Regions from separate parts of the Arthrobacter sp. BF1 genome, predicted to be linked through region 2. Evidence: riboswitches for the same ligand, from Rfam matches in the RefSeq annotation. Region 2 holds a riboswitch; the other holds the start of a gene.
What was found. Region 2 has a riboswitch for cyclic di-AMP ahead of AC1MCD_RS10885 (LysM peptidoglycan-binding domain-containing protein). Riboswitches for the same ligand answer to the same signal wherever they lie in the genome.
Positions count from the first base shown of each region.

Region 1: linked by a shared signal. The riboswitch ahead of AC1MCD_RS03880 (C40 family peptidase) and the one ahead of AC1MCD_RS10885 (LysM peptidoglycan-binding domain-containing protein) in region 2 are both predicted to bind cyclic di-AMP.

Region 1 is NZ_CM155271.1:806,161-810,780, forward strand. It holds gene AC1MCD_RS03870 (iron-dependent transcriptional repressor DtxR) at 1-153, shown strand, start outside; cyclic di-AMP (ydaO/yuaA leader) riboswitch at 358-576, shown strand; gene AC1MCD_RS03875 (M23 family metallopeptidase) at 580-1,407, shown strand; cyclic di-AMP (ydaO/yuaA leader) riboswitch at 1,557-1,717, shown strand; gene AC1MCD_RS03880 (C40 family peptidase) at 1,788-2,459, shown strand; gene AC1MCD_RS03885 (NlpC/P60 family protein) at 2,632-3,387, shown strand; gene AC1MCD_RS03890 (HNH endonuclease) at 3,625-4,125, shown strand; gene mobA (molybdenum cofactor guanylyltransferase) at 4,171-4,620, shown strand, end outside.
Region 2 is NZ_CM155271.1:2,318,690-2,323,309, forward strand. It holds gene AC1MCD_RS10870 (TraR/DksA family transcriptional regulator) at 1-11, opposite strand, end outside; gene AC1MCD_RS10875 (coiled-coil domain-containing protein) at 120-1,409, opposite strand; gene AC1MCD_RS10880 (nuclear transport factor 2 family protein) at 1,447-1,866, opposite strand; cyclic di-AMP (ydaO/yuaA leader) riboswitch at 2,217-2,381, shown strand; gene AC1MCD_RS10885 (LysM peptidoglycan-binding domain-containing protein) at 2,385-3,206, shown strand; gene AC1MCD_RS10890 (dienelactone hydrolase family protein) at 3,273-4,247, opposite strand; gene AC1MCD_RS10895 (ribonuclease Z) at 4,329-4,620, opposite strand, start outside.

The sequences.
Region 1 (4,620 bases), 1.5 Mb from region 2:
CTGGTACAGCTGGATGAGGGTGGAATCAGGCCCGGCGCGGCGGTCTCGCTGGAGCGCGTGGGTGAGTACATTTCCGTACGGGTCCCGGGGATCGAGGGCGCGCTCGAGCTGCCCCCGGAAGTTGCTGCCCACGTTTTCGTCTCCGTCAGCTGACACCCACCGCAACCCGGTGAAGGCAGCCCGGTGAAGGCAGCCCGGTGAAGCGGGCCTATGGCGCTGCCGTTCCACTTCGGCGTTAGCGCACCTTCTGCCGTATGGCAAATATAACGGAATTGTTACTGTCCGTTTTGATCGCCTATAGTTTAAAACCAAGCGTCGATATAAAAGCGTTACCTGATCTGGAGCCGAGCTCTGCCAGCGGATCGGGTGCACGAATCACTAACTGGCAGAGGCGGGGGAACCACAACCGGCAGTCGCAAGGCTGCCTTGGGGTGAAGTCCGTCAGCAGCAAGCCTCTTCCAGCGAAGGATCCTCACGGGATAGTTCTGCGCCAAGTGCTTGCAGCGGCGGACCGGGTCTATGAACTCTCTGACCCGAATCCGACAGCTAACTTCGCAGGCTATCCAGAGAGGAACATTCTTGACCACGCAATACTCCAGGGGCCGCCGCCGGGCGGCAGGCCCCGCTTTGGCGCCTCGCGCGGCTGAGGATTCCACCGCGGAGAGGCCCCGTGATCCGCAGCGCGAAGCGCGCCGCCGCCGCCGGGGTGCGTTCCGGCAGGTCACCGAATTCGCGTCCGCCAGCGGCGTTGGGCAGAAGGCCGGCATCGCCCTCGCTGCAACGGGCCTGGTCCTGACCGTGACCGTTCCGGTGACGGGCCCGGTCATGGCGGACCAGCAGCCTGGCCACTCCGTTTCGGCCGTGTCGGCCGCCCCGCAGCCTGAGATTTCCGCCGAAGCCGCCGCGCAGATTGACTTCAGCCGCTCGGCTGTTGTTACCCAGGGCGACCCGGACGGCAAGCTGAAGCAGCTGTTGAGCGCACAGTCGGCAGGATCCATCACCCGTGCGGCCTCCGCAGGGAGCCTGGGTGCGCCGCTCGCCCAGCTGGTCACCGCTTCACCGTTCGGCTTTCGGGTCAGCCCCATCACCGGCGGCACCGGTGACTTCCACCGGGGCCAGGACTACGTGGCCCAGTGCGGGACCTCAGTCCTGGCTGCAGCCAGCGGCACCGTGACGTTCGTCGGCTGGCACCAGTACGGCGGCGGCAACCGCGTTGTAGTGGATCACGGCAACGGCCTGGAAACCACGTACAACCACTTGTCGTCCGCCACCGTTTCGGTTGGCCAGACTGTGAGCCGCGGCCAGGTGGTGGCCCTCAGCGGCACCACGGGCGCTTCCACGGGCTGCCACCTCCACTTCGAGGTTCAGGTCAACGGCGAAGTTGTTGACCCCACAGGCTGGCTCTGAGTCCAAATGATGGCCAACTCTCAAATCACAGTGACATGCCGTGACCTGAATGTGACATTGGCTCTGAACTCCTGTACCGTCTAAAGCGCGTCAACTTTTCCGAAGTTGACGTTCTTGAGTGGATTGCCTAGCTCTGCCACCGCTCAAGGTCCGTTCGCATGACATCGTCTGGCAGGGGCGGGGGAACCAATTTTGGTCTTCGATTCTGAAGGCCTTGGGGTTAAGTCGCAAAGCTTCCCAGGAAGCAGCGCGGCCGGGTGACTCCCATCCGAATCCGACAGCTCACCTCGCAGGCATTGGGAGAGGCTACCTTCGTGTCTTCACGCCATAATTCTGCGCGCCACCGTGCGCAAACGGTTCGCACCAACCCCTTGGGCTCCGTGTCCAAGGCCGTTAGTGCAAATGCCGGGACCGTAGGTCGCCAGGCTGCTGTCATCGCAGCCGCGTCAGGTCTCATCCTGACCATGGGGCTTCCGGCCAACGCCGCGGACACCACCGCTGGTGTGTCCGCATCCACCGAGTCCGGGTCCGCGCAGGCTGCGCTTGCCGTGACCGCCGCACCCACGGCCACCGTTTCCTTCGAGCGCCCGGTAGTCAAGACCACCGCCGCGCCCGTGATTGAGCGGGTCCGTGCACAGTCCACGGCTGCGGAAACGGCAACCCGGGCTGCTGACGCAACCAAGGATGCCCCGGCCAAGCTTGCGGACAGTGTTTCCTCCGCAGCAGCGTCGGGCCTGGCAGCCATCGCCTACACCGGAATCGGCCACCCCTACCTCTGGGGCGGCACCACTCCCAATGGCTGGGACTGCTCCGGCTTCACCCAGTGGGTTTACGCCCAGGCCGGCATCAGCATTCCCCGCACGAACGCCTGGACTGCCATGCGGCCCACCTCCACCCCGTCCCCCGGTGACCTGGTCATGCAGAACGGTGGAGCCCACGTGGGCATCTACGTCGGCAACGGCATGATGATCAGCGCGCTGAACCCCGGACAGGGCACCCTGCTGCACGCCGCTGCAGCAACGGGCACGTCCTCGTTCTTCACCCTGGGCTGATAGTCCTCACCCCGGGCTAGTCCGTCCTCCGGACTTCCTCCCCGTTTCTTCCCTGGAAACTCTTCGCTAAATCCCCGTTCGGGGCGTGCCGGCGTACCCCCAAGATGCCGGCGCGTCCAAAGCCCTTGGGCTGCCTTCGCGGTCCTGAGGAACACGAAAGAGAGAATATTTAATGACTACACGTGCAACTGTTGCACGGCACCGCGCCGAGGTCACCAAGACCAACTCGCTGGCTGTCATTGCCAAGGCAGTCGGCGACAACGCCGGCGGCATGGGCCGTCAGGCCGCGGTTATCGCCGCTGCTTCCGGCCTGGTTCTGACTAGCGGTATCGCGGCCAACGCCGCCGACACCAACGTTCAGCATGAAGCGGCCCCCAGCTTTGAGGTTGGGACGGCAGCACCGGCCGTTATTTCGGCTGAATCCACCATTGCCATCTCCTACGAGAAGCCGGCGGTCACCACCACGCCGGCTCCGGTTGAAGAGCCCGAGCCCGTTGTTGAGGCGCCGGCCGCTCCGGCTGCAACCGCAGCCCAGCCTGCGGCAACCATCAAGGTGGCCGCTTCCGCCCCCGCTGCACCGGCCGCTCCGGTCGCAGCCAGCGGAAAGGGCCAGGCCATTCTGTCCGCAGCGTACGCCCAGCTGGGTGTCAACCAGGACTGCACCATGCTGGTGACCAACTCGCTCGCCGCCGTGGGAATCAACTTCCACGACTGGCCCGCAGGCTACCTCTCCCTGGGCCGCACCGTGAGTGCAGCAGAAGCACAGCCCGGCGACCTGATCTACTACGCGGACGGCGGCGCAGGCATGGCCCACATCGCGGTCTATGCAGGCAACGGCCAGGCCGTGCACGGCGGCTACAACGGCAACCAGACCGTTGTGTTCAGCGCCAACGTTGGCTCGGGACCGGTTTTCATCCGCGTCTCCTAGTAACTGTTTGAACTTTCAAAGGACCTCCGCCTGATGGCGGGGGTCCTTGGCTGTCTGCTGCCAATCCGGGACCGGTCGGGCGGGTGGCGGCCCCGACACGTCAGATTGGCCGGACCCGGCGATTAGTTTTTCCGGGTATTTTTTGTTTACTCTTGTGGTGTCGATCCATAGCCCGGATATGCCGGGGGCAGCCGGCCCTCGTGCCCCTGACGGGTGCGGCCACAAAGAGGTAAGTGCATGCGCACTCTCGTTCTGAATGCTGGATATGAACCGCTGGCGGTAGTCACCTTCCGCCGGGCGCTGGTGCTTGTGCTTACGGGCAAGGCCAGTGTAATTGCCGAGGGCGATGACCCCGTGGTGGGGCCGCAGGAGATCCTGGGCCGCCCGTCCGTGATTCTCCTGAACCGCTACATCCGCCCGAGATATAACCAGAGCACCGCGGTCAGCCGCCGCGGCGTCCTGCGGCGGGACGGCCATCGATGTGCTTATTGCGGCAAGGGGGCCCACACCATCGACCATGTGCAGCCCAAATCGCGTGGCGGCGCGGACTCTTGGGAGAACCTCGTGGCCGCGTGCCTTCGATGCAACAACAGCAAGGGCGACCATACGCCTGCTGAGATGGGTTGGAAGCTGAGGTTTGTGCCTGAACCGCCGCACGGCACCATCTGGCAGATCAAGGAACTCGAGAAGCCGACGCCGGCCTGGGATCCCTTCCTGCTGCCTGAACGGGCGGCCTGAATTCCGTCCGGCGCAGCCAGGTTCCAGCACGCTTAGGCTGGGCACGTGGATGCAGACCCTTTCGACTTTGATGCGCTCATTCTTGCCGGCGGACGTTCGGCGCGTCTGGGCGGCGTACCCAAGCAGGGGTTGACGTACGACGGCGAGACCCTGTTGCGCCGTTCGGTCGCCGCCGCCAGAGGTGCCCGGGCCGTCGTCATCGTGGGTCCGCCCGCTGGGGAAACTCCGGCGGGGACCCTCAGTTGCCGTGAGGAGCCCCCCTTCGGCGGCCCGGCCGCGGCCATCGCGGCCGGGCTTGCTGCGCTGGAGAAGGCGGGCGGCACCCGGCCTCCATTGACCCTGGTTCTGGCGTGCGACATGCCCAATGTCCGGCGGGCGGTGGCTGCCCTTCGGGAGGGGCTGAGCGCCGCCGGCCCGGACTCGGAACGGGACGGGGTGATGGCTGTCTCAGAGGATGGTCGCCGGCAGCCACTGGTGGGCTTTTATAGCACGGCT
Region 2 (4,620 bases):
AAATCAGCCATGGGAAAAGCCTATCGCCGTCCCGCCCCCGTCCCTTCATTCCCGTGGTCGGGGAGCCGGTTGCGGGGAAAAGGACGGACCGCAACCGGTTCAACGGGTAGCAGCGGCTGTCAGTACCAGTTCTTGATCACGGAGTGGTTCCAGGCGCCGCAGGGAGATCCGTAGCGGTTCAGGATGTAGGCAAGCCCCCATTCGACCTGGGTGCGGTAGCTGGTGAGCCAGTCGCTGCCGGCGCTCGCGTACTTGCTGGCGGGCAGCGCCTGCGCGATTCCATACGCGCCGGAGTCCGGGTTGGTGGCCGTGGTCAGCCAGTTGGATTCCTTCGTCCACAGCTGCGCCAGGCACTGGAACTGGTCCGGGCCCCAGCCGAAGGCGGACAGCCGCCCGGCGGCGTAATTCCTCGCACCGGCGGGATCATTTACCGCGCCGCCGGGAATGGAAGGCACGACGACGACGGGCGGCGGAGTCGGCGTCGGACTCTCCGCCGGAGGTACTGGAGCAGGAACTCCGGGAGCCGGGTTCGGGGGTGCCGGGTTCGCCGGGGCCTGGGCAGCAGCCTTGGCCGCGGCATCAGCCTGCCGGCGTGCCTGCTCCTCCGCTGCCGCCCTTTTGGCGGCCTGCGACAGCTCGTAGGCAGCGAGGGCAGCCTGGCCTTGCCGGAATTCTCCTTCCACTGCTGCGGTGGTTCCCTTGAGTGAGGCGAGCTGGGCGGTGAGTTCATCGCTGTGCTGCTGTTGCTCCGCGACCTGCTGCGACACCGCACGCTGGGCTGCCTGTGCTGAGCCAAGCTTTGCTTCGGCAATTCCGGCCAGCCGTTCACGCTCCGTCTTTGCGGCACGCTCCTGCTCGGCCAGCGCTGCCGAGATTTGTTCCGACTCCGCTGACTTGTGGACCAGTAACGCCGTCTTGTCACTGACGATCCGGACGATGTCCAGGCCGTGGAGGCTGTTGGTCTGCAAGGCGTCCAGCGCCATGAAAAATCCCATGTTTGTGCCACCGGTCTTGTAGGACTGCACGGCGAGGGCCCCGATCTCCTTCTTGTGCCGGCTCGATTCCGCCTGGGCATGGGCCACCTGCGCAGCCAGGGCCTCCACCCGGGAGCTGGCCGCCTGAAGTGCGGACTGTGCCACAGCGTAATCGGCAGCAGCGGTTACGGCGGCATTGCCCAGCGCCTCGGCCTGGGTTTGCAGGCCACCGAGCAGGTCCCCGATTCTGGTGACTTCAGCGGCCGTGCCGGCCTCACTTTGCTTGGCCTTCTCCACGTCCTGCCAGGAAGGAAACCCACCGGGAGGCGCCTCGTCGGCGGCGTGCGCGGGCAGGAAGGAGAACGATGCGGCCACAGCCAGGGCGAGTACTGCCGCGACACCGGGCAGCCGCACTTTTTGTGCAAACGGGGACATAGTTCGTGAGCTTACCGGGCAAACCGCCGCCCGGGAGTTAACCGCCGGCAGTGCGGGGCCGGCGTCCGGACAGCGACTGGACCGCCTGTTCAATATCGATCCACGCGCGTTCGACGTCTTCCAGGTACAGCCGGCCGGCTGTAATCAGTCCGTCTTCCACTTCGAACAGCGCCACCCCGCGCACCTGAAACGGCTGGCCGTCCGTGCGGGTGCCAGTCCATGTCCATTCGACCCAGGTGGTGTTTCCGTCGTCAACAGTGCGCCTCACTTCCGACCGGAAGTCCGGGATTCCGGCGAACATGGCCTCCCAGTTGGCATGCATCTGCGCTCGGCCCGTGAAGGCCCGCCCGGGATGCGCGGGCTGTTCGCTTCGGTAGTTTTCGTGGAAGAGCGCCGCGGCGGCTTCAAGGTCATGGGCATTTAGTGCCGTAAAGAGCTGATTCAGAACATCGCTCATGGCGTCCCTCTCTCGCCTTCAGAACCACCCTTGGTGCCGTCCCGGCGCGGCACCGGGATGGGGGCTCACGAACCATTATCGGTGCTTTGAAGACCTTCCGGCGTCTTTATTTTGAGATACAACCATCAGTTAGATGACCTGACCGGGCATATACGGATGCCGGGCCGTGACCTGCATGGTCGTGGCTTACGGATGAAAAATCCAACGACTTGGCTGGGTGAATTCCGGCCCTACATTCCGTTATCGGAATGTGACATTCGGGAAAAGCGGCGGTTATGGTCGATAGGTGCCCTGGTTCAAAGCCGGGACATTCCCGTCAGTATGCCGAGCCCTGCCACTGACCCGGGACCCCAGACGCAATGCAACTGGCAGGGACGGGGGAACCACGTTTCCACGGCCTATTGAGGCCTTGGGGTTAAGTCGGCATTCGTCCCGTCCCTAACGACGGCGATCCCGGCCGGGTCTCTCCAACCCGAACCCGACAGCTCACCCCGCAGGCATGGGAGAGGCAATCAACCATGTCCAAGAAGTACACTGCCGCACGCCACCGTGCAGCCACCACCACCACGTCCCGCGCCCTGATGATCGGACGGCCGGCCCTTGTAGTCGCTGCCGCATCCGGACTGTTTTTCGGCGTCAGCGCACCGGCTCACGCCGGCGTCCACGGACCTGACGATTCCGGAACAGCCATTGCACAGGGCCAGGTCAGCGCACCGGCCGCAGCCGTGGCTCCGGCCCCTGCAGCGGCAGCAGCCAATGTCCACACCGTCGTTTCCGGCGACACCCTCGGCCAGATCTCCGCGGCTAACGGCGTAGCACTCAACGACGTCCTGGCCGCCAATGGCCTGTCGCTGACGTCGATCATCTACCCGGGCGACCAGATCCAGCTCCCCGCCGCCGGGCAGGCCTTTGCGGCACCCGCAGCGGCTCCGGCACCAGCACCGGCAGCCAAGGCCGTCGCGGCCCCGGCCGCTCCCACCAACACCGGCATCAAGCTGGCGTCAACCTCGGCTCCGGCCCAGGCCCCGGCCGGCTCAGCAGGCTCCGCAATCCTGGCCAACGCCTACTCCCAGCTCGGTGTACAGCAGGACTGCACCGCCATGGTGGAGAAGGCACTGCGCTCAGTCGGCAAGAGTGTTGGAGACCTGGCTCCCGGCCAGTTCTTCCAGTACGGAAACGTTGTTGGCACACCTGCCCCGGGTGACCTGGTAATCACCGCCGGACACGTCGGCGTCTTCGCCGGCAACGGCCAGGTTGTCAGCGGAGGCGTGGACGGTTTCAAGACCGAGGTCCACTCCATCAGCTGGCTCCAGGGCGCATCCTTCGTCCGCGTAGCGTGATCCCGGCCGGTTGGACGGCGGCGCGCGGCACCCGGCCGCCCGCCGTCGTCGGCCGCTGCTGCATACTCACACGTGCTGCCCGAACCAGGACAGCATGTCATTCCAGGCAGCAGTCGCCTGGGTCTGGTTATAGCGCTCCCCGGTGTCATTGTGGAAGGCGTGGTCCACGCCCGGGTAAACAGTGAGCTGATGCGTCACCCTGGTGGCGTCGAGGGCATCGCGGAGGGCCGGCATCGCGCCGGTAATACGCTTGTCGAGCTCGGCGTACACCCCTAGTACGGCAGCTTTGATGGCCGGCACCTTGTTCAGGTCAGGGGCCGGCCCGTAAAACGCCGCGGTGGCTTTCAGGCCGGGCAGCTCGGTAGCCGTCTGCCAGGTGATGCCGCCGCCGAAACAGTACCCGTTCATGGCGATGCGTCCGGACTCCACAAAGTCCTGACCCTGCAGGTAGTCAAAGGCCGCAGCGAAGTCGGCAACATGCCGTGCTGGCCCGGCACTGGTCAGTGCCCCGGAAATCGCGTCCGGATCGAGGCTGGCGGTGCCTCCTTCCCTGCTCAGCAGGTCCAGGGCCAGCGCCGCATAACCGGCTTTGGCGAACCGGCGCGCCACGTCCTTGATGTGCGGTGTCAGCCCGCGGTTCTCGTGGCAGACCAGCACTGCCGGGCCCGCTGCACCTGAATCCGGCCGGGCGAGGCAACCACTGATGTCAGTGCCGCCGGCGGCGAACCGGACTGTCGCCGTCGTCAATCCTGCGGCGCCCTCGGGGACGGACAGCGGGCTCTTCGCCCCCGGTACCGGTCCCGCAGCGGCGCCCGTGCCCGCCGTCGAGGCTGAGGGCGCCGGCGTGGGCATCGGGTCGGTGCTGCGCGGGACTTCCTCCGGCGTGCAGCCCACCAGCAACATCGCGGCCGACGCGGCGGCCATGCTGCCCGTGATGAAGGCGACCCGCCGCGTGAAGGTCCGCTGCGTCATAGCACCGGCACGGTAATCATCGAAGAATTCCTCGATCAGGTACCGTTCAAACTTTCCAAGCCGGACCATGGCAGGCCTCCTCGCGTGAGGCTCACATCCTGCTCCGAAGCACGCCGTCCTGCAAGGGGCACACAACATTTCCGGCCCCGCCTAGGGCAGCCGCCGCCGTTTCGGGAAGGCGATCCGGTCCAGGTCGTTGACTGCCATAACTGTTGAGCCGCGAGCGCGGCCCCGTGCCTGGTCCTCGAGTTGCGTCACGTCGTCGCCGTACCGCGAAGAGAAGTGAGTAAGGATCAGCGTGCCGACGGCGGCGCTGGCCGCTAACTCCCCCGCCTGCCCTGCGGTGAGGTGGGAGTACTGCCTGGCAAGCTCGCCGTCATCGTCACTGAACGTCGACTCGGCCACCAACAGATCAACCCCGTCCGCCAGGTCCTCGGCACCC